DNA from 2 places in the Herbaspirillum sp. WKF16 genome. Region 2 is predicted to be linked to the other one. Evidence: predicted binding sites of a transcription regulator. Region 2 holds the regulator's gene; the other holds the start of a gene.

Region 1 (11,899 bases), 990 kb from region 2:
GAAAGCGGCTGGAAAAGAGAGACTGGACTTCAGATGACTAATGCAAAAAATTCGGCTGAGCGCTTGATCAAGAAGTATCCCAACCGCCGTCTTTACGATACCCAGACCAGTTCCTACATCACCTTGACCGACGTCAAGCAGCTGGTGCTGGACAATGAAGAATTCACCGTGGTCGACGCCAAGAGCGGCGACGACCTGACCCGCAGCATCCTGTTGCAAATCATCCTGGAGGAAGAGTCGCACGGCGTGCCGATGTTCTCCAGCGCGGCGCTGTCGCAGATCATCCGCTACTACGGTCACGCGATGCAGGGCATGATGGGCAACTACCTGGAAAAGAACATCCAGACCTTCATCGACATCCAGAACAAGCTGGCAGAGAATTCCAAGGGCTTTTACGAAGGCAAGCCGTTCAGCCCTGAGATGTGGACCCAGTTCATGAACGTCCAGGGGCCGATGATGCAGGGCATGATGAGCAACTACATCGAGCAGAGCAAGAACCTGTTCATCCAGATGCAGGAGCAGATGCAAAGCCAGACCAAGAACATGTTCGGCACTTTCCCTTTCGGCAATCCGCCGGACCAGAAGAAGTAAGCCGTCCCCGCGACTGATGCGAATGCCGCCCGGTACTTGCCGGGCGGCATTTTGTTTTTGGCGCCGGGCGTCGCCGATGCGCCGCAGTCGCGCATCGCAGACACGTCGCGGCGGCAAATTGGCAGCTTCAATGCCGGACGATGTACAATACTGCCCTGATTTTTAAAGCATTTTTCCGCTTTCGCCAGCGTTCTTCACCGTTTTCCTAGCCAGCCTCCCATGTCCAATCCATCCGCTCCCAACACCCCGGTCCTGCCCAAGGTCGGTTTCGTCTCTCTCGGCTGCCCCAAGGCGCTGGTCGATTCCGAGCAGATCCTGACCCAACTGCGCGCCGAGGGCTACGACACCGCCAAGTCCTATGACGGCGCCGACCTGGTCATCGTGAATACCTGCGGCTTCATCGATGCCGCGGTGCAGGAGTCGCTGGACGCCATCGGCGAGGCGCTCAACGAAAACGGCAAGGTCATCGTGACCGGCTGCCTGGGCGCCAAAAAGGATGCCGACGGCGACGACATCATCCAGAAGATCCACCCCAAGGTGCTGGAAGTGACCGGCCCGCACGCCGTGGGTGAGGTGATGCAGGCGGTGCACAAGCACCTGCCCAAGCCGCACGCGCCGTTCCTCGATCTGCTGCCGCCGCAGGGCGTGAAGCTCACGCCCAAGCATTTCGCCTACCTGAAGATTTCCGAGGGCTGCAACCATCGCTGCAGCTTCTGCATCATCCCGTCGATGCGCGGCGACCTGGTGTCGCGCCCGATCGCCGACGTCATGCTGGAGGCCGAGAACCTGTTCAAGGCCGGCGTCAAGGAATTGCTGGTGATTTCGCAGGACACCAGCGCCTATGGCGTGGACGTCAAGTTCCGCACCGGCTTCTGGAACGGCAAGCCGGTCAAGACCCACATGACCCAACTGGTGGGCGCGCTGGGCGAACTGGCCGCGCAGTACGGCGCCTGGGTGCGCCTGCACTACGTCTACCCGTACCCGCACGTGGACCAGGTCATCCCGATGATGGCCGAGGGCCTGGTGCTGCCTTACCTGGACGTGCCGCTCCAGCACGCCCATCCGGATGTGCTCAAGCGCATGAAGCGCCCGGCCAGCGGCGAGAAGAACATCGAGCGCATCCAGGCCTGGCGCGCCATGTGCCCGGACCTGACGATCCGCTCGACCTTCATCGCCGGCTTCCCGGGCGAGACCGAGGCTGAGTTCGAATACCTGCTGGACTTCCTGAAGGAAGCCGAGATCGACCGCCTGGGTTGTTTCGCCTACTCGCCGGTGGAAGGGGCGACCGCCAATGAGATCGCCAACCCGGTGCCGGAAGAAGTGCGCGAGGAGCGCCGCGCACGCGTGATGCAGCTGCAGGAAGAGATCTCCAAGAAGCGCCTGCAGGCCAAGGTCGGCAAGACCCTGCGTGTGCTGATCGACGAGGTGGATCGCAGCGGCGGCATCGGTCGCACCTATTCGGATGCGCCGGAAATCGACGGCGTGGTCTACGTCAAGCCGCCGTTCGAGCCGCATCGCAAGCTGGCTGTCGGCCAGTTCGTCGACGTGCGCATCACCGCGGCCGATGCCCACGACCTGTGGGGCGCCGCCGAGTGATGTCGTCGTCGATGCTGCTGATCCGGCGCGCTCTGGTCGCCGCGCCCTTGCTGTTCTTGCTGGGCGCCTCAGGCGCGGCCACGCTGCAGCAGGACCTCATGACGCACGCCATGGTGCTGCGTGGCGAAATCGATGGCCGGCCGATCCAGCTGTCGCTGCAACCCAAGAAGAACGAAGACGGGCTGGAGGGGCGCTATTTCTTTTTTGGCGGTTCGCCGGAGATCATGGTGGCCGGCGAGGTCGAAGGCGACAGCCTGCTGATGGAAGAGTCGGTCAATGGCCGCGACGTTTCCGGCCAGTGGGATGGGCGCCGCCAAGGCAATGCGATCACCGGCACCTGGTCCAACGCCGATGGCTCGGTGAACAAGCCGTTCTCGTTGCAGATTCCCTGATCCATGAACGCCGCCGCGGCGGCATGTTCCTGCATTCCCCGGCGGCCGCTTGGCCGCCGTTTTCACTTTTATCGCGCGACCGGACGCTGCGCGCGGCTTGCTCTTTGCGTATAGTGAGGTTTTTCTGCGGCAAGCAGTTTCGCATGAGGTCAGCGCTCCTCGCCGCCGCGCGTCCCAGTTTCCAAAGGCAGATTCGTGTCAGAACAAAACACTACCCCGCAGACCTCCCTGATCCACAGCCAATATCGTGCCCCTGACGGCTTCGAGGCATTCCCGGTCGGCATTCACCATGCTTCCACCGTGCTGTTCCCCAACGTCGAGGCGATGCGCTCGCGCGACTGGCGCGAAAAGCTGGGCTACACCTACGGCCTGCACGGAACGCCGACCAGCTTCGTGCTGGAGGCGCGGCTGGCCGAGATCGAGGGCGGCAATTATTGCCGCGTGACGCCCAGCGGCCTGGCGGCGATCGCCATGGTCAACTTCGCCTTCCTCAAGACCGGCGACGATGTGCTGCTGCCGGATAACGTCTACGGCCCCAGCAAGGATCTCGGCCAGTGGCTGGAGCGCGACTTCAACATCACCGCGCGTTTCTACGACCCGATGATCGGGGCCGGCATCGCCGACCTGATCCTGCCCAATACGCGCCTGGTGTGGACTGAGGCGCCGGGGTCCGTGTCGATGGAGGTGCCTGATATTCCGGCCTTGTGCCGCGCCGCGCATGAAAAGGGCGTGCTGGTGGCGATCGACAATACCTGGGCCGCGGGGCTGGCCTTCAAGGCCTTCGAGCATGGCGTGGACATCGTCATGCAGGCGGTCACCAAATACCAGTCGGGCGGCTCCGACGTGCTGATGGGCGCGGTGATCGTGCGCGACCAGGGCTTGAACGAGAAGCTGGAACTGGCGCACATGCGGCTGGGCTTCGGCGTGGGTATGGACGACGTCTATCTCGTGTTGCGCAGCCTGTCTTCCATGAAGCTGCGCTTCGAAGCGCATGACGCCGCCGCGCGCCAGGTGGCGGCATGGCTCAAGCAGCGTCCGGAGATCGTCGCCGTGCTGCACCCGGCCTTCGAGGATTGCCCCGGGCATGAATTCTGGAAGCGCGACTTCACCGGCGCCGGCGGCCTGTTCTCCGTGATCGTCGACCCGCGCTTCAGCGAAGAGCAGACCGACCGCTTCGTCGACAGCCTGCGCCTGTTCAAGATCGGCTACAGCTGGGGTGGGGCGCACAGCCTGTGCGTGCCGTACCGTATGCGCGGCATGCGGCGCGCCTGGATGAGGGAGGGGCAGCTGGTGCGCTTCAACATCGGCCTGGAGTCGCCCGAAGACCTGATTCGGGACATCGAGCAAGCCATGGGCAGGATGTAGGCCGGGAAGGCGACATGTTCCGCGATTTACTTGTCGGCAATTGAATTGAAGGAAATGTTGCCTTCTGTTTGCGGCTTTATTGCCAGCGCAGCAGTTCTACAATGAAGCTTGTCATCATCCTGTTGCGAAAACAGTGTAAGCCTTTGTAAAAAGATGCAAGTTTCAGCCGTCGCATCGAGAACAAAACTACATTGCAGGCAACAAAGGCTTATGGGCTGCGCTGATGAGCTAGTCGTTGGCAAGCAACATAAGACGGGCATATGCAAATAATTTACATATGCTTTTATTGGGTGTTTTGCAATTTTCTGGCGCGATTTCGTTGCGGAAATATTTTTTGTTAGAAGTTTGATTACGGCCTCGAAAGTCTTCTGTAGTCAGACTTCCTTATCGGCATACTTGTCGATAAGGAAATAATCCCCGATTTTTGTCAGACAAAGACCTACAAGAGGCCCGGTGGCGTCTCTGACGAAAAATACCGACCAAGTCTAATTTCCCGCCTTTCTCCCCCCCCTCAGAATTGGCTTGCAGTCAAGTAAATGTAACTGACTGTAAGCAGTTCTCTTTTGAGGCGGGGTGCAAATGAATACCAACGACATGATGGCGGAAATTCGAGACGCCAATCTGAGCTATCTGATGCTGGCGCAGCAGATGATCCGCTCCGACAAGCCGACGGCGATTTTCCGGCTCGGCATCAGCGCCGAGATCGCGGACCTGATCGAAGGTCTCTCCAATGCGCAGATCATGAAGTTGGCGGCCACCAATATGATGCTGACGCGCTTTCGCTTCGACGATGGCGCCATTCTCGGCATGCTGACGAACTACAACAAGGACAAAAGCCTGGCCCAGTCGCATGCGGCCATCCTGATGGCTTGTCAGCCCAGCGAACAAATTTCGTAAAACAACAAGACGAGCAGGACCGGCGCATCGCGTTAGTCAGTCAACGCGCCGGTGGGGAAGACGTTGAGTAGCACATAAGTTGGTCTTGGAAGTTTGAAGCCTGATGCCTCGCCCTGAAAACAAGTGGCGAGGATGGGGTCAGGCAGAATCGTTACGAAATCATCGGGGGTAGTAACATGGCTAAGAAAAGCGTTGTCACAGAGGCGCAGGAAATTCAGTTGGCCATAGAGCTGATCAATCTGGGGGCGCGCCTCCAGCTGCTGGAATCGGAAACTTCGCTGTCGCGCGAGCGCCTGCTGAAGCTCTACAAGGAATTGAAGGGCGTTTCTCCGCCCAAGGGCATGCTGCCGTTCTCCACGGACTGGTTCATCACCTGGCAGCCCAACATCCATTCTTCGCTGTTCATCAATATCCACAAGTATCTGGTGGAATACGCCCGCATCTCCGGCATCGAAGCCGTGATGAAGGCCTACAAGCTCTACCTCGAGCAGGTTGGCCATTCGGACTCGGGTGAGCCGGTGCTGTCGTTGACCCGCGCCTGGACCCTGGTGCGCTTCTTCGAAAGCAAGATGCTGATGACCACGCCCTGCTGCAAGTGCAACGGCCATTACGTCGTGCATCGCCTGGACCTGCACCAGGATTACATGTGCGGCCTGTGCCACATGCCCTCGCGCGCCGGCAAGACCAAGAAGGCCAAGGATGCCGTCGTGGTCGCCATGTCCGAGTCCGCGCTGATGCCGGTGGCCGTTTCGGCGCCGCTGGCCGCCGTGGCCTGAGGATTGACGCATTTTTTTGCGGCGGCGTACGCATTCATCAGCATGGGGCCGCTCGCATAGATGTCAGAACACCAGAATGATCCGGGCGCCCGCCGCAGGCCGCTGCTGCAGGCGCCTGCGGTGCAGGCGCTGTTCCTCTTCTTCATCGGCCTGGTCGGCGCCAACGTGCTGGATGTCTTGGCGCAGCGCGCAGGCCTGTCTCCCTTTTCCCCGTTCCAGACTTCGCTGCTGCACGGCGTGATCGCCGCGCTGCTGGCGCGCCTGCGCCGCATGGCGGCGTGGTGGTGGTTCATCCTGCTGGTGTTTCCCGCGGCAGCCCTGGGCGTGGGGCAGTTGCACCTGCCTTCCTGGCTGTTCCTGGCCGTCTTCCTGTTCCTGCTGGTGCTGTTCTGGTCCACCTTCCGCAGCCAGGTGCCGTTCTACCCGTCCGGCCAGCCGGCCTGGGATGCGGTGGCCGGGTTGTTGCCGCAGGGGAGGCCGATCCGCTTCATGGATATCGGCAGCGGCCTGGGCGGCGCCGTGCTCAACCTGGCCCGCCGCCGGCCCGAGAGTGAATTCATCGGCATCGAGATCGCGCCGCTGCCCTGGCTGGTAAGCCGGGTGAGGGCGGCCATGAACGGCAACCGCTGCCGCTTCGTGCGCGGCGACTACCTGCTGCTGGACTTTGCCGACTACGACGTGGTGTTCGCCTATCTGTCCCCGGCCGCCATGGCGGCGCTGTGGCGCAAGGCCAGGGCCGAGATGCGCGGCGGCTCACTGCTGCTCAGTTATGAGTTCCATATCCCGGAGGCGCCTCCGGACATCGTGATCCAGCCCGAGGGGGGCGGCCCGGTGCTGCATGGATGGCGCATGTAGCGAAAGTGGATACGGCGAGACGCTACGTATTAAGTTTGCGCAAATTCAGCCGTAAATCGAAAAGGAAGGGCGTTTTTCGGATATGTATTCCCCCATTTGCTTGATTGGAATACATGTAATCTGACGAACGTGAAAATACACTCAACGCCACTGGGACGGGAGTAGGCACTTGTTAGTCATAATTGGATATGTCGTGGTCTGCTTCTCCGTCTTCGGCGGATTCGCAATGTCGGGCGGCCACCTGGGGGCGCTGTTTCAGCCACTTGAACTGCTGATGATCGGCGGCGCCGCGCTTGGCGCTTTCCTTGTCGGCAACAACAACAAGGCCATCAAGGCCACCATGAAAGCCATGCCGAGCGTCTTCAAGGGCTCGGTGTACACCAAGGCGCTGTACATGGAGCTGATGGCGCTGTTGTTCGAGATTCTGACCAAGTCGCGCAAAGAGGGCCTGATGTCGATCGAAGGCGACATCGAAGAGCCTGAGAACAGCCCGATCTTCAGCAAGTACCCCGGCGTGCTGGCCGACCATCACCTGATCGAATTCATGACCGACTACCTGCGCCTGATGGTGTCGGGCAACATGGATGCGTTCCAGATCGAAAACCTGATGGACAACGAAATCGAGACGCACCACCACGAGGGCGAGATTCCGGTGCACTGCATTGCCAAGCTGGGCGACGGCATGCCGGCGTTCGGTATCGTGGCGGCGGTGATGGGCGTGGTGCACACCATGGAATCGGTGGGCATCCCGCCTTCGGAACTGGGTATGCTGATCGCGCACGCGCTGGTCGGTACCTTCCTCGGTATTCTGCTGGCGTACGGCTTCGTGGGCCCGCTGTCGAGCCTGCTGGAGCAGAAGTTGCACGAATCGACCAAGATCTACCAATGCGTCAAGGTTACCCTGTTGGCCAGCCTGAATGGCTATGCGCCGGCGCTGTCGATCGAATTCGGCCGCAAGGTCCTGTTCTCGACCGAACGCCCGACCTTCCTCGAACTGGAAGAGCACGTGAAGCAGGCCAAGAGCAAATAAGGCGATCGGACCCGAAGTACATATCGATTCCACAGCAACCAGAGTATTGAAGCAGGAGTAGAGGCATGGCCGACGAAGGGCTACGTCCCATTATTGTTAAACGGATCAAGAAGGGCGGCGGCGGTCACCACGGCGGCGCCTGGAAGATCGCGTACGCCGACTTCGTGACCGCGATGATGGCGTTCTTCCTGCTGATGTGGCTGCTGGGTTCGACCGCCAAGGGCGATCTCAACGGCATCGCGGAATACTTCAAGACCCCGCTGAAGGTCGCCATGGCCGGCGGCTCCGGCAGCGGCGACGCCAACACCGTGATTCCCGGCGGCGGCAAGGATCTTACCCGCCAGGACGGCCAGCTGCGCAAGGGCGAAAACGATACCGTCACTCGCAAGCAGACCTTGAAGCAGGCGCAGCAAGAGCTTGAACGCGCCGAGCGCAGCCGCCTGGAAGACCTCAAGTCGCGCCTGGAAAAGGCGATCGATTCCAATCCCACGCTCAAGCAGTTCAAGAACCAGCTGCTTATCGACATCACCTCCGAAGGCTTGCGCATCCAGATCGTCGACGAGAAGAACCGTCCGATGTTCGCCCTGGCCAGCGCGCAGCTGCAGCCCTACACCCGGGACATCCTGCATGAGATCGGCCGCACGCTCAACGACGTGCCCAACCGGATCAGCCTCTCGGGCCACACCGACGCCACGCCGTATTCGAGCGGCGAGCGCGGTTACAGCAACTGGGAATTGTCGGCCGATCGCGCCAACGCCTCGCGCCGGGAGCTGATCCTGGGCGGCATGGACGAATCCAAGGTATTGCGCGTGGTGGGCCTGTCGTCCGCCGTGCTGCTGGACAAGGAAGATCCGTTCAATCCCATCAATCGCCGCATCAGCATCATCGTGATGAACAAGAAGGCCGAGGAGCTGGTGGAGAAGGATAGCGGCTCGCTCAACGTTCCGACCGACGCCAGCGATGGCGACGTTCAGGAAGGCCTGAGCGCTCCGGCGAAGAATTGACGCCGACGTTGTTTTAATTGATCACGGGAAGAGAGCCGGATATGCCGACCAAGACAATGCTGCATGAGCTCAAGCGCTTGCTGCTCGACACGGCAAGCGGCGGCAGCCGCCAATTGACGGAAGTGGAGTCGGACCTGGTCCAGACCAACATCCTGCTGGGCGAGGCTATCGGCAAGCTGGGCAACAGTTTCATGGACCTGCACCGGTCGGTGCAGGAGCAGCAGGTGATCCTCGAGGCGCTGATGAACGGCCAGGGCACGCTGGACGTCGAGAGCATAGAAAAGCTCAAGGCCACCCAGAGCGAAGTCAGCCAGCACGTCAATGCGGCCGTGACCGGCCTGCAATTCCAGGACATGACCAGCCAGCTGCTGGAGCGTATCGTGCGTCGAGTGATCGGCCTGCGCGAAGCGCTCGGCGTGCTCAGCGCCAACAGCTTCGAGATCGTTCCCGAGCAGGGGCAGAGCGACGAGGAACTGGAAAAGCTGCTGTCGGCCACCGTGCACGCCATCGAGGAGCGCCTCAACGTGCTGGACACGGGCTTGTGGAAAGCCGTGCGCCAGACCCGCATGGAAAGCGGCGACATCGAGTTGTTCTAGCCGGGCGCGCCTGCCGGGAGGGCGGCAGAGTGAAACAAGATTGAACTAGGTCATTCCGGCATGCCCGGGACAGTGCGGCCGAAGGCGCTGGTGCGGCATAATCCGGTATTTGCGATTGCAGCCATATTGAAGAAACAGGGAGTAACAATGTCTAAAACGATTCTCGCGGTAGATGATTCCGGATCGCTGCGTCAGATGGTGGTTTTTAGCCTGAAGGCTGCGGGTTACAACGTCACGGAAGCGGTCGACGGCGTGGATGCGCTGGAAAAGGCCAAGTCGCAAACCTTCGATCTGGTGTTGACCGACCAGAACATGCCGCGCATGGATGGCCTGACCTTGATCCGCTCCCTGCGCGAGTTGACCAGTTATGCGCGGGTGCCCATCCTGATGCTGACCACCGAGTTCAGCGACGAGATGAAGGCCAAGGGCAAGGCGGCCGGCGCCAACGGCTGGCTGGTCAAGCCGTTCGATCCGCAGCGCCTGACCGAAGTCGTCAAAAAAGTGATCGGCTGATCCACAACAACAACGACAACGACGACACGTACCGCATTCATGACGGAGCCCAGGCATGAGCATTGATATGAGCCAGTTTTTCCAGGTCTTCTTCGACGAGGCCGAGGAAGGGCTCGCCGAGATGGAAAAGCTGTTGTTGGCCGTCAATGTGGCCGCGCCGGATTCTGAGGATCTGAACGCGATCTTCCGCGCCGCCCATTCGATCAAAGGCGGCTCCTCCACGTTCGGCCTGAGCGACATCGCCGGCGTCACGCACGTGCTGGAGTCCTTGCTGGACCGTATTCGCCAGGGCCAGATGGCGCTGACCGCCGAGCACGTGGACGCCTTCCTGGCGGCCAAGGACGTGCTCAAATCCATGCTGGACGGCCACAAGCACGGCGCGGAAGTCGACCAGGATGCGGTCGGCGACGTGCGCATGCTGCTGCAGTCGCTGTCCGAAGGCAAGAGCTCCGCTCCGGCGAAATCCTCGCCCGCTGCCCACCCGGCGACCCCGGCTGCGGCGCCCGGCGGAGTACAGCGTTACCGCATCGAGATGCCGGAGATCACCGACAAGGATGCCGAGGCGCTCTCCGACGAGCTGGCCATGCTGGGCAAGATCGAGAAGTCCAAGTCGCCCGAAGGGCGCTGGGTGTTCATCCTCGATACCGCCGAACCGATCGATGACGTGGTCGCCATCTGCGCCTTCATCGTCAACGTCGCCGATCTCAAGATTTCGCAAGCCGTTGAACCGGTCCACGCCAAGGAAGAGGAGCAGGGCTACGGCTTCTTCGACAATTTCACGACCCAGGAGCAGCGCGAGCGCATCCAGGGTTACGGCTTCCTCGATAACCACACGACGATCGAAGACAAGGAGCGCGAGCAGGGCTACGGCTTCTTCGCGCCCTTCGTGCCGCTCGACATCAAGGCCAAGAAGGCCGAGTCCGAGACGGAGCATCATCATCCCGATGAGGCGCCGCTGCCTGTCACCGAACATGCCGCGGCAGAAAAGAAGGCCGCCAAGGGCGCTGCCGCCGCGGCAGCCGGCCATGAGTCGTCGTCCATCCGCGTCAGCGTCGAGAAGGTCGACCAGCTGATCAACCTGGTCGGCGAGCTGGTCATCACGCAAGCCATGATCGAGCAGCGGGTCGGCAAGCTCGACCCGATGATGCACGAACACCTGTTGAACAGCGTCAGCCAGCTGAGCCGCAACACGCGCGACCTGCAAGAGTCGGTGATGTCGATCCGCATGATGCCGATGGACTACGTCTTCTCGCGCTTCCCGCGCATGGTGCGCGACCTGGCGCACAAGCTGGGCAAGCAGGTCGAGTTCGTCACCCACGGCGCCGCCACCGAGCTGGACAAGGGCCTGATCGAGCGCATCGTCGATCCGCTGACCCACCTGGTGCGCAACAGCATCGACCACGGCATCGAGCTGCCCGACGCGCGGCGCGAGGCCGGCAAGAGCGAGGCCGGCACGCTGTCGTTGTCGGCCGAGCACCAGGGCGGCAACATCATCATCGAAGTCACCGACGACGGCGGCGGCTTGAACCGCGACAAGATCCTGGCCAAGGCCAAGTTGCAGGGCATGCCGGTGTCGGACAACATCAGCGACGCCGATGTCTGGCAACTGATCTTCGAACCGGGCTTCTCCACCGCCGAGCAGGTGACCGACGTGTCGGGCCGCGGCGTGGGCATGGATGTGGTCAAGCGCAACATCCTGGCCATGGGCGGCGTGGTGGATATCCGCTCCAGCAAGGGCTTCGGCACCACGATCTCGATCTCGCTGCCGTTGACGCTGGCCATCCTGGACGGCATGTCGATCCGCATCGGCGAAGAGGTGTATATATTGCCGCTGGGATATGTGGTTGAATCTTTGCAGCCGATGGCGCAAGATATCAAGGAAATCAGCGGCCAAGGCCAGGTGCTGCGGGTTCGTGGCGAATACCTGCCGTTGATACCGCTTTATCAGATTTTCAACATCACTCCCTCGTTCACCGACCCTTCGCAGGGGCTGGTGGTGATCCTGGAGTCCGATGGCAAGAAGGCGGCGCTGTTCGTGGACGACTTGATCGGCCAGCAACAGATTGTGGTGAAAAACCTCGAATCGAATTATCGCAAGGTAGCCGGCATTTCAGGTGCTACCATTCTGGGTGACGGCGGCGTCGCCTTGATTGTTGATGTGGCAGCCTTGCTGCGCTCCAGCCGCCAATTGAATGACGAATCTGTATTTTCCTGATTTTTAAAGGGCCTCAACATGTCTGACACTGCATCCAAGAATCTTTCCGGCTTCGGCGAAAAGACCGAC
Region 2 (11,899 bases):
CAAAATGACCTTGGCGGCCAGCTTGCCCGGCGTCACATCCACGTTCTCCAGCGCGCCCAGGAAGGCCACGCGGTCGCCGCTGGAAATCGGCGCGCGGATACGGATCACGCGGCCGTCCTGCGCCACGGCGGTGTCCATGCCGAAACGCTTGTTGACCGCATCCACCACGCGGCTGGCGGTCGAGAAATCGTTGTCGTTGAGTTCCAGCATGACCATCTCGCCGCCGCCCAGTGCGCTGGGCACGGAGCGTTCCACGGTGGCGCCGCCTGAAATCCGGCCGGCCGACAGCTGGTTGATCGTCGTGCTGCTGCCGGCGGCCGATGCGCCTGCGCCGCCCACCACGATGTTGCCCTGGGCAATCGCGTAGATCTGGCCGTCGGCGCCTTTCAGCGGCGCCATCAGCAGCGTGCCGCCGCGGATGCTCTTGGCGTTGCCGATGGAGGACACGGTCACGTCGATCAGTTGTCCGGGCTGGGCGAAGGCCGGCAGGGTCGCCGTCACCATCGCCGCGGCGACGTTCTTCAGCTGCATGTTGCTGCTGGTGCCGGTCGGCACGTTCACGCCCAGCTGCTGCAGCATGCTGATCACGCTCTGCACGGTAAACGGAGTCTGGGTGGTCTGGTCACCGCTGCCGTCGAGGCCGACCACGAGACCGTAGCCGACCAGCTGGTTCTGACGCACGCCCTGGATGCTGGCGAGGTCCTTCAGGCGTTCCGCGTGGGCCGGCACGGCCGCCACCAGGCACAGCCCGGCCGCAGCCGCGGCTGCCAGCGCCTTGCGCGTCAAATGCATCATGTCCATCGCGGTAAATCCTTTCCTAAACATTGAACTGCCACTCCATCAGAAAGGAGAAACGCTGAAGAAGAAACGTCCCAGCGAGGACATGAAATCAGCCATGTCGACCCGGGTGTTGGTGCGGTACTCGACCTTGGCGTCCGCCACCAGGGTGGACGACACGGTATTGCCGGTTTGAATATTGTCGGGGCTGACGGTGCCCGAGAAGCGCACGTATTCCACGCCCTTGTCCAGCGCGACCTGCTTCTCGCCGCTGACCACCAGGTTGCCGTTGGGCAGCACCTCGACCACGGTCACGCCGATGGTGCCGGTGAAGGTGTTGCTGGAGGTGGTGGCGCCCTTGTCTTCAAACTTGTTGGACGAGGTGCCGCTGGCGGACAGTTCCTTGATGCTCGTCCCGAAGATGGTCGGCGCCGGCGAAGCCACGGTGCCGGTCTTGCTGGCGGAGCTGCCGGCCGATTTGCCGGCGCTGGTCTTCTCGTTGATCACGATGGTGATCGTATCGCCGACCAGGCGCGCGCGGCGATCTTCCAGCAACGGACGATAAGCCGCCGACTGGAAAATCGCGCCGGAAGTCGGTGGCGCATACGAAGCCGGCTGCGGGCGCGCCGTGGTGGGGCCCGTCACGATGGTATCGGGCACCGTGGTGCAACCGCCGATGGCGAATGCAACCGCGATGGCGGCCAGTTTCAGCAAGCTGTTCATATCTGCCTCGTCCTTCTTCACACGCACACTGCGCACAACAAATTCAACTACTTGAACCACCCGATTACAGCTGCGACAGCTTGGCCAGCATCTGATCCGAGGTGGTGATGGCCTTGCTGTTGATTTCGTAGGCGCGCTGGGTCTGGATCATGTTGACCAGCTCTTCCACCACGTTGACGTTGGAGGTTTCCACATAGCCCTGCCACAGCGCGCCGGCGCCGTTGGTGCCCGGCGTGTTCGGGTTGGGCGTGCCGGAGGCCGCGGTTTCCACGTACAGGTTCTCGCCGCGGCTTTCCAGGCCGGCCGGGTTGATGAAGGTGGCCACCTGGATGGTGCCGATCTGGGTGGTCGCGGTCGAGCCGGCCTGCATGATCGACACGGTGCCGTCGCGGCCCACGCTCAGCTTGGTGGTGTTGAGCGGCACGGTGATCGGCGGCTGCAGGGTGTAGCCGCTGGAAGTCACCAGCTGGCCCTGGCTGTCGGTCTGGAAGGCGCCGTCGCGGGTGTAGGCGGTAGTGCCGTCCGGCAGCAGGATCTGGAAGAAGCCAGCGCCCTGGATCGCCAGATCCTTGTCGTTATTGGTCTGGTTGACGTTGCCCTGGGTGAAGATGCGCTCGGTCGCCACCGGACGCACGCCGGTGCCGATCTGCAGGCCCGATGGCAGCTGGGTCTGCTGCGAGGACTGCGCGCCGGGCTGGCGCACGGTCTGGTACAACAGGTCCTCGAACACCGCGCGCGAACGCTTGAAGCCGTTGGTGCTGACGTTGGCCAGGTTGTTCGAAATCACGTCCAGCTGCGTCTGTTGCGCATCCAGGCCGGTCTTGGAAATCCAAAGGGAACGAATCATCTATTTCTCCGGTAATCGGCGGTCACATCAATCAGGACAGCGACAGGATCTGGGTCGCCTTGGTGGCGTCGTCCTGGGCAGTCTGGATCATCTTCATGTTCATTTCGAACTGGCGCGACAGGTTGATCATGTTGACCATCGCCTCCACCACGTTCACGTTGCTGCCTTCGAGCGCACCGCTGGCCAGGCGCACGTTGGCGTCAGGCTGGGCCGCGCCGGTGATGGTGCGGAACATGCCGTCGTCGCCGCGCTTCATGTTCTTGTCGTCGGGATTGACCAGCTTGATGCGGCCAAGCACGTTGACTGCGTTGGGAATGCCGTTGGTCGGGATCGACGACACCGTGCCGTCGGCGGCGATGGCCACCGTGGTGTCGGGCGGGATGGTGATCGGGCCGCCGTCGCCCATCACGGTCTGGCCGGACTGGGTCTGCAGGATGCCGTTCTCGTTGATCTTGAAGCTGCCGTTGCGCGTGTAGGCTTCGCCGCCATCGGCGCTCTGCACGGCAATCCAGCCGCGTCCTTGCACCGCCACGTCGAGCGCGCGGCCAGTGTCCTGGAGCGGCCCCTGCGAAAAGTCATTGCCCGCGGTGGAATCCACCACGAACGCGCGCGTAGCCAGCCCCTCCCCCTTCACCGGCGCCGAGCGGAACGTATTGAGCTGGGCGCGGAAACCCGTCGTCGTGGCATTGGCCAGGTTGTTGCTGGCGGTAGCCTGCTGCTCCATCGTGTGCTTGGCGCCAGACATCGCGGTATAGACCAAACGATCCATAAAACCCCTTTGCGCATCGCCGCGGTGCGGCGCTGCTGATTGAAACCGGCCGCCGGCAACGCCGGCGGCCTTGAAACATGCGCGCCTTGCGGCACGCATCCATCATGCGATCAGCGCAGGCTGACCAGGGTCTGCAGGACGGTATCCTGCACCTTGATGGTTTGCGAGTTGGCCTGGTAGACGCGCTGGGCCACGATCATGTTGACCAGTTCAGCGGTCAGGTCGACGTTGGAGTCTTCCACCGCGCGCGCCTGCAGCGTGCCGAAGGTGCCGGTGGTCGGCTTGCCCACCAGGGGCACGCCGGCGTCGGCGGTGGCCTGGTACAGGTTGTTGCCCAGCGGCTGCAGGCCGTTCGGGTTGGCGAAGTTCACCAGCACCACGCTGCCCAGGTTCTTGGTCTGCTGGTTGCTGTAGGAACCGACGATGGTGCCGTCCTTGGCCACCGAGAAGGAAGACAGCGTGCCCGGCGCCATGCCGTCCTGGCTGGCGGCCAGCGGCACGAAGGCCGAACCGGTCTGGGTCGAACCCACGAAATTGTAGGAGATGGTGCCCGGGAAGGTGCCGCCCAGCTTGGTGTAGCCGGTCGTATCCAGGGTGACGGTCGGCGCGGCGATCAACGAACCGGTGGAGTCGAAGGTCATGGAGCCGAGCTTGGTCGGCACCACCGGCGTACCGGTGCCCACGGTCTTGCCGTCGATCGTCGCATAGACGTCCCAGGTGGTCTGGGGAGTCGCGCGCGGCGGCGTGGCGGCAGGGTCGGCCGGCAGCGTGGCGTTCTTCACGAAGTAGGTCTGCACGCTGTACGGATTGCCCAGGCTGTCATACATGGTCATGCCGGTGGCGCTGGTGTACGAATTCGGCTGCGCGGGATCGAACGGGGTGACGGTCGGCGGATCCACGCGCGAGTCCAGGTTCAGCTTGGTGGTGACCTTGGTGGTCGGCGTCGCCGCCATGGCGGAGGTATCGATCTGCAGGCGCACCGGGTCGCCGCCGGTCACGCCGGCAGCGTAGCCCATCAGGAAGGCGCCGTTCATGCTGGGGTTGATGATGTAGCCGTCCTTGTCCAGCTCGAACTGGCCGTTGCGGCCGTACAGGGGCGACAGGTCGGTCGCGCTGCCTGCCAGCTGGAAGAAGCCGTCGCCGTTGATGGCGATATCCAGCGGGTTGTTGGTCGAGGTGATGTTGCCCTGGGTGAACGCCTGGGCCACGTTGGCGACGGTCACGCCGATGCCGACCGGCGAGTTGCCGGAACGGTTCATCGAGTTCGCGTACATGTCGGCGAACTGCGTCTGCGATTGCTTGAAGCCGACCGTGCTGGCGTTGGCCACGTTATTACCGATGACATCCAGGCTCTTCGCTGCGCCGTTCAGTCCGCTCAGACCTTGTTGAAAACTCATGTGATACCCCTTTTACCCCGAAAGTTGTCGGTAATAACGATTAAAGAATTTGCACAACATCGGTCGGCTTGATGGTGCCGATGTTGGAGACGTTCAGTTTGACGCCGTCGGAGGCGGTCGTGACGCTGGCCACCGTGCCGAATGCCAGCGCGGTCGCATTGACGGCGGTGCCGTTGTTGGACGCGGTGACGGTGAAGGTGTACTTGCCGTCGGCAGCCTTGCCGCCGGCGTCGTTGGTGCCGTCCCAGATCACCGGCGCGGTGCCGGCAGGCTGCGTGCCCAGGTCCATCGTGCGCACCACGGCGCCGGTGGAATCCTTGACGGTGACGATGACCGACGACGCGGTCGAATCGAGCTGCACGCCGAACACCGCCTTTTGCGTGGTGGTTTCGGTGCCGTCGTCGGCCTTGGTGGTGTCCGAGGTCAGCTGGATGTTGTTGCCCGGGGCAAACACGCTGTGGCCGATCATGTTGGCCGACTGCAGTCCCTGCGAGGAGCTCAGGTTGCCCATCAGGGTCGACAGCGTGCTGTTCAACTGGCTGATGCCCGACACCGTCGACAGCTGCGCCATCTGGGTGGTCATCTGCGAGTTGTCCATCGGGTTGCTGGGATCCTGGTTCTTCATCTGCGCGATCAGCAGCGTCAGGAAGCGGTTCTGGATGGCGTCCGGGCTGTTGTCGTTGAGGCTGCTGGTGCTGCTGGACGAGCTGGTGCCGCTCGTGCCGTTCATGGTGTTCAGCAGGTCGCTGGAGACGGTTGTCATGGCGTTGATTCCTATTGACCGATAGTAAGGGTTTTAACCAGCATGGCCTTCGCGGTGTTCATCGTTTCCACGTTGGTCTGGTACGAGCGGGAAGCCGAGATCATGTTGACCATTTCCTCGACCGGATTGACATTGGGCATGGCCACGTAGCCGTTGGCGTCGGCCATCGGATGCTTCGGATCGTAGATCAGCTTGGGCGGGGCCTGGTCTTCGACCACTGCCGCGACCTTGACGCCGCTGTCCTTGACGCCGCCCACCGGGATGGCCTGGAACACCACCTGCTTGGCCTTGTAGGGCGTGCCGTCCGGGCTGGTGGCGCTGTCGGCGTTGGCGATATTGCTGGCGGTGGCGTTGAGGCGCTGCGACTGCGCGCTCATGGCCGAACCGGCAACATTGAAGATATTGGAAAGGGACATGGCTTATTAACCCGGTTGGATGGCGTTGATCATGGCCTTGATCTGGCCATTGACTGCAGTGACGCCGGCTTCGTAGCGGATGCCGTTGTCGACGAATTCATTGCGCTCGACGTCGAGGTCGACCGTATTGCCGTCCACGCTGCCCTGGTCCGGCTTGCGGTACAGCAGGGGCGAACCGCCGATGCTGCCCTCGCCCGAACCGACGGCCGTGCCCGCCACGTGGGACGCGGTGGTGCGCGCCAGCTCCAGCGGCGGCATCGCGGCGGCCTTGTTGTCCAGCGCGTTCTTCAAGGTGTCGGCGAAATTGATGTCGCGCGCCTTGTAGTTGGGCGTGTCCGCATTGGCAATGTTGGAGGCAATCAATTGCTGGCGCTGGGCGCGCAGGTTCAGCGCCAGTTCATTGAAGCGAAAGAAGTCGTCGAGCTTAGAGACCATCAGGTCCTCCAGGAATACGGGCGCCGCTCAAGTTCCAGCGGACTGCGCCGATGATGGAATTACGTAGGCTTGATCATACGTTCCACCCCGGATCTCTAATGGGCGATAAGCAGAGAAAAGCCTCCCCTGTTTCTGCTTTTGACCTCGTGCGCGCGAAGTAACATTGCTGCCAAGATTCGCCAATGCCCCGTTTGGGGCGAGTTGCATAAAATGAAACACCCTCTCCGCGCCTTGCGCAGCGTCGCCGCCCTCGCCTTGCTGGCGCTCGGCGTCACTGCCGGCGCCGCCGCATTCGCGCAAAACGACCCCAACAGCCCCCAGCGTCAAAACTTGACGGTGCTGCAACAAACGGCCGAGCAGTTCCTGAAAAGCCAGACATCCGGCCTGCCGGGCAGCGTGACGATCGAGGTCGACCCGGTCGACCAGCGCCTGAACCTGGCCGCCTGCCTGGAGCCGCAAGCCTTCATGCCCAACGGCGCGCGCCTGTGGGGCAAGACCACCATCGGCATCAAATGCGTGGCGCCCTCGCCGTGGACCATCTACGTGCGCGCCAGCGTCCAGGTCATTTCCGATTATCTGGTCGCCGCCGTGCCGCTGGTACAGGGCCAGACCATCAGCCTGAGCGATGTGACCCGCGTGCGCGGCGACATGTCCAGCCTGCCCAACGGCGTCATCACCGAAGAAGCGCAGGCCGTCGGACGGGTGGCCGCCATGTCGGTGCGCGCCGGCACTCCGCTGCGCATGGATTCGATCCGCAACCAGCGCGTGGTGCAGCAAGGCCAGGCGGTGCGGGTCATTTCCAACGGCCCGGGATTCCAGATTTCCACCGAAGCGCGCGCGCTGACCAATGCCACCGAAGGCCAGATGGCGCAAGCCCGCACGGCGGCAGGACAAGTCGTCAGCGGCATCGCGAAGGCCGGCGGAATCCTGGAAATCAACTATTGATATACGGAAATGATTCCGATGGGAATTCTCTGCGCCGGGCTTGTAAAGAAAAATGCGTCCAAGGCCTAAATTTAGGGCCTCCGGTATTAAAGTTTGCGAAGAAATGGCCGATAATCAGAGCGACAGGCGGGTGCATTGCGCCCCCACCCTACAAGGAATACTGCCGTGAACGTTAATGACGCCCTGAAATCCGCCGCCGGACGCACTACCGAGCAGACCCCGGCACAGCCGCGCAATGGCGCCCAAGCCGGTGCAACGGCCGGCAACTCCGCGGCCGCAACGGCAGCCGCATCGGACAGCGTGCGCCTCTCGTCGACTTACCAGACGCTCGAAACCAAGGCCAGCGGCAGCAACGGCAGCTTCGACGCGAAGAAAGTTGCCGAGATCAAGGCCGCCATCGCCAACGGCACCTTCCAGGTTGATCCCGAGAAAGTCGCGACCGGCCTGCTCGATACCGTCAAGACGCTGATCAGCGCGCGCAAGGCCTGACCTCGTCCCAGACGCTTTACACGGAATCGGCATGAGCAATCCCGCAAGCAGTCTCCCCCAGGAAAAGGCGGCATTGGTTCGCCTGGTCGAAAAGCTCCGCCAGGAGCAGGCCTTGTTGGCGGAAACCTCGGCCGAAGGCGTAACCGACATCATCTCCGAAAAAGCCTCGCTGGTTGCCGAAATGACCACACTGGCCGGCAATCGCCACCAGCTCCTGGCCAGCATCGGCTATACCGAGGACGAAGCCGGCATGCAACGCTGGATGAATGAGCAAGGTTCGGATGCCGACAAGGATATCTGGGCCGACCTGTTCGAACTGGCCCAGGACGCCAAGGAAGTCAATCGCGTCAACGGCATCCTGATCGGCAAGAAGCTGTCGGTCAACCAGGGCGCCCTGACCATCCTGCAAGGCAAGACCGGCACCGGCAACTTCTACGGCCCCGACGGCCAGAACAGCATCAAGTCCAGCGGCCGACGGCTCGGCGTAGTCTGACCGGCAAACACTGGACCGCAAACAAGAAAGCCCGGCAATGCCGGGCTTTTTGCTTGGACAAGCGGAGCATCCGCTCAATGCGCCGGCTTCACGCCACCCCCGTCCAGGAGTGCTCGCGCAGATAGGAGCGCATGCGCGAAATCGCCTGGCTGTGCAGCTGGCACACGCGCGACTCCGACACCCCCATCACGGCGCCGATTTCCTTCAGGTTCATCTCCTGCTCATAGTACAAACCCATCAGGATCTGCTCGCGCTCCGGCAAGGCGCGGATGGACTCCACCACCGCCTCGCGAAAACCGCCATTGATCAGGTTCTGCAGCGGATCATCCGAGCCGGCGCTGGACTGATAGCGATCGAGAAAATGCTCGTGTCCGCCATCGTCGTCGTGGAAGTCCTCGTAATAGATCAGCTGGTGGCCGCCGCACTCGGTGAGCAGGGCCTGGTACTCGACCAGGCTCATCTTCATGTGCTGGGCCACTTCGTTTTCCTGGGGCGGGCGCCCCAGCTGCTGCAGCAGCGATTGCAAGGCCTCTTCCACCTTGCGCGCATTCTGGCGGATGCTGCGCGGCAGCCAGTCGCTGCTGCGCAGCTCATCCAGCATGGCGCCGCGGATGCGCTGCACGGCGTAGGTTTCAAACTGGGCGCCGTGGGTTTCCTCGTAACGATTGACGGCATCCAGCAAGCCCATCATGCCAGCCTGAATCAGGTCATCCACCTCGACGCTAGGGGGCAATTTTGCCTTCAGCTGATGCGCCAGCTTCTTGACCAGCGGCGCATGCAGCTGCAACAAATCATTCTTGCCTGTTTTTCCCTTGACGTTATACATGCACGTCACACTCCGAGACTCGCACCATCGGTTGCCATGCCGTAAGTGCTGCGCGCCGCTTCCGGCGCTACAAAACGTTTGGCCAGGCGGTGGAAGGCAATGGTAGCGCCCGCGAACGGGAACACGTCCATCACCGCCCTGCCTTGGCCGCAAGCCCGCCGAATATGCTCATCGGCAGGAATCGATCCGAGGAAATTCAATTGCGCCGCCAGATAACGGCTGGCAGCCTGCGCCATGTTCGCATACACCGTTTGCGCCTCCGCCTCGGTGGCGTCGTTGACGATGAGGCTGAAGGGACGACGACCGAGCCGGTCGCTCAAGCTCTTCAGCAGCACGTAGGCCGCCTTGATGGATGAGGCTGTCGTCGAGACCTGGATGATGATTTCGCCCATTTCCATGGTCGACACCGGCAGCGACTGGTCGTCCGCCAATACTCCGTTGACCAGCGTAATTTCAGCTTGTTCAATCAGGGCGTCAAAGATCTCGGCCAACCGGCCGGCCTGGGGATTGGCGGCCGAAGGTACGGTGCGGCGGGCGATGCGCGCCATCGAGAAGCCTTCAGGCAACAGCCGCATGGCCTCGTGCATGGAGCGTTCTTTTTGCGCAACTTCCTGCAGGGTGGCGACATCGTGGCGCAGCCCGATGCGAGTGAGCAGGCCGGACGAGGCGACTCCGCCATCGACCACCAGCACGTTGTGACCCGACTGCGAGATCGACGCCGCCAGGTTGATCAGCGTGGCGCTCTTGTCTTCCTCGCCGAGAACGGAAAAGAAGGTGAACAGGCGCGGCACCGGACGCTCCAGCATCCGGCGCAGGCCTGCCGCCTGGTCAAAGTCGTAACTAGCCAAAGCTCACCTCGCGCAGGCCTTTGTCATTCATGGACAGGGCCGTCGGGCCGACTACGCCCGGTAACTCGCCCTCCTGGAATTCGAACGGCGCGGTCTCGCGCTTTTGCTTGAAGGCGCGATCGGCAAGGTAGAGCTTGTTGGCCACGTGCAGGTCTTCCGGCACGCGCTGTCCGTTGGCCACATAGTGCAGGTTGAGCTTGTGGCGGATCACCACGTCGAGCACGTTGCCGATGGTGGCCGCTTCATCCAGCTTGGTGATGATGCAGCCGGCCAGGCCCGACTTCGAGTAGGCGTGGATCACTTCGTTGAGGGTGCCGCCGGTGGCCGTGGAGTTCAGGCACAGCAGGCGCTTGATGTCCACGCCGGCGCCGGCCAGCATGGCATCCTGCTCGGCCACCATCTGGTCGCGCTGGCCGACGCCTGCGGTATCGATCAGCACGGTGTGCTTGCCCTTCAGCTCTTCCAGCGCGATGCGCAGGTCGGTTTCATCCTTGACCGAGTGCACCATCACACCCAGGATCTTGCCGTAGATGCGCAGTTGCTCGTAGCCGCCGATACGGTAGCCGTCGGTGGTGATCAGCGCCAGCTTGCCGGAGCCGTGACGCATCACGCAGCGCGCCGCCAGCTTGGCCGTGGTGGTAGTCTTGCCCACGCCGGTCGGGCCGACCAGCGCGAACACGCCGCCGTTTTCCAGCAGTTCGTTTTCGTTGCCCAGCGTGCTCAGGTTGCGCGCCAGCACCGACTTGACCCAGAACATGATGTCTTGCGACTTCGAGTTGGTCGGCAGGTTCTCGGTGATCAGGCGCGACAGGCTGGCCGAGAAGCCGGCCGCCAGCATTTCCTTCATGACCTGGCCCTTGAGCGGTTCGCGCTTCTGCGCGCCGCCCCAGGAGATCTCCGCCAGCTGGGTTTCCAGCACGCCGCGCATGGAGCGGATTTCGGTCATCACTTCGGACAGGATCTCATCGTAGTCCTTGCCGTCGAACTCAGGCAGGGCCGAACGCGGGCGCTGATCCTGGTCCTGGTCTTGCTCCTGCGCGTCGGCCGCCTCACGCCGGCGATTGCCGTCGCTGTCGCTGCCGCGGCTGCGCCACACGCGCGCATCGGCGGCCGGAACCTGCTCCGCGTCGCGTGCCGGGATGCGGCCCAGCGCCTGCTGATTGAGCAGCGGCGCATCTTCGGGACGCTTGGCGCGAGCCGGCTGCTGGGCAATCGGGGAAGAAAGCAAGGCCGGCCGCTTGGGCTGCTGCGCCGGGGGCAGGCCGGACTGCTGCTGCAGCGAGGCGGCCTGCGCGGCACCGGGCACCTGTCGCGTACCGTTGGGACCGACCAGGGTGGTCATGTCCTCGTTGGCCATGGCGAGGATTTCCACGCCATCGGGAATATTGCGGTTGGAGAGGATGACCGCGTCCGGACCCAACGCTTCGCGAACCTGGCGCCACGCCTCGCGAGACGAATTGGCGATAAATTTCTTGACGTTCATGCTTGCCCTCCAACTAGGCTGGTAACTTTAATCGTTTTCGATTCAGGAACTTCAGCGTGCGACAGCACGCGCAAATTAGGCAGAGCGCGACGCAGGAAACGCGCCATCAATGTACGCAACGGCCCGGATACCAGCAATACGGCCGGCAACCCCATCTGCTCCTGGCGCTGCGCGGCCTGCTCGGCCTGCATCACCAGCGAATCGGCCAGGCCGGGCTCGATGCCGCCGCTGTCGCCGCTGGCCTGCAGCGCCTGCATCAGCAGGCGCTCGAGCTTGGCGTCCAGCGCCATGACAGGCAACTCGCTCTCGCCCGGGAAGATCTGCTGCACGATGGCGCGACCCAGGGCGATACGCACGATTGCCGTCAGCTCGCTGGGCTCCTGGCTGCGCGCCACATGTTCGGCCAAGGTTTCGATAATAGTGCGCATATCGCGAATATGCACGCCCTCGATGAGGAGGTTCTGCAACACTTTCTGCAACGTACCCAGCGGCAACATCTTCGGCACCAGGTCTTCGACCAGCTTGGGCGCGTCCTTGGCCAGGTGATCCAGCAAGCTCTGCACTTCCTGCCGGCCCAGCAATTCGGCGGCATGGGTCGTGATCAGGTGGTTCAGGTGGGTCGCCACCACGGTGCCGGCATCGACCACCGTGTAGCCCATGGTGGATGCTTGCTCGCGCAGGCTGTTGT

What was found. The regulator FliA, encoded in region 2, starts transcription of late flagellar genes. The targets are predictions, from matches to a motif close to CTAAAGTTTNNNNNNNNNNNGCCGNTA.
Region 1: the regulator FliA is predicted to act here: its motif matches at 6,501-6,527, upstream of motA (flagellar motor stator protein MotA).

What each region holds. Positions count from the first base shown of each region.
Region 1 is NZ_CP118632.1:3,078,430-3,090,328, reverse strand. It holds gene phaR (polyhydroxyalkanoate synthesis repressor PhaR) at 34-591, shown strand; gene rimO (30S ribosomal protein S12 methylthiotransferase RimO) at 811-2,187, shown strand; gene Herbaro_RS13985 (hypothetical protein) at 2,187-2,579, shown strand; gene Herbaro_RS13980 (cystathionine beta-lyase) at 2,775-3,944, shown strand; gene flhD (flagellar transcriptional regulator FlhD) at 4,524-4,841, shown strand; gene flhC (flagellar transcriptional regulator FlhC) at 5,018-5,617, shown strand; gene Herbaro_RS13965 (class I SAM-dependent methyltransferase) at 5,678-6,472, shown strand; gene motA (flagellar motor stator protein MotA) at 6,642-7,502, shown strand; gene motB (flagellar motor protein MotB) at 7,568-8,506, shown strand; gene Herbaro_RS13950 (chemotaxis protein) at 8,548-9,102, shown strand; gene Herbaro_RS13945 (response regulator) at 9,250-9,615, shown strand; gene cheA (chemotaxis protein CheA) at 9,671-11,830, shown strand; gene Herbaro_RS13935 (chemotaxis protein CheW) at 11,849-11,899, shown strand, end outside.
Region 2 is NZ_CP118632.1:2,091,255-2,103,153, reverse strand. It holds gene Herbaro_RS09655 (flagellar basal body P-ring protein FlgI) at 1-792, opposite strand, end outside; gene Herbaro_RS09650 (flagellar basal body L-ring protein FlgH) at 841-1,500, opposite strand; gene flgG (flagellar basal-body rod protein FlgG) at 1,565-2,347, opposite strand; gene flgF (flagellar basal-body rod protein FlgF) at 2,379-3,116, opposite strand; gene flgE (flagellar hook protein FlgE) at 3,227-4,513, opposite strand; gene Herbaro_RS09630 (flagellar hook assembly protein FlgD) at 4,554-5,276, opposite strand; gene flgC (flagellar basal body rod protein FlgC) at 5,288-5,692, opposite strand; gene flgB (flagellar basal body rod protein FlgB) at 5,699-6,127, opposite strand; gene flgA (flagellar basal body P-ring formation chaperone FlgA) at 6,338-7,072, shown strand; gene flgM (flagellar biosynthesis anti-sigma factor FlgM) at 7,238-7,561, shown strand; gene Herbaro_RS09605 (flagellar protein FlgN) at 7,593-8,054, shown strand; gene Herbaro_RS09600 (RNA polymerase sigma factor FliA) at 8,143-8,880, opposite strand; gene Herbaro_RS09595 (MinD/ParA family ATP-binding protein) at 8,886-9,686, opposite strand; gene flhF (flagellar biosynthesis GTPase FlhF) at 9,721-11,211, opposite strand; gene flhA (flagellar biosynthesis protein FlhA) at 11,208-11,899, opposite strand, start outside.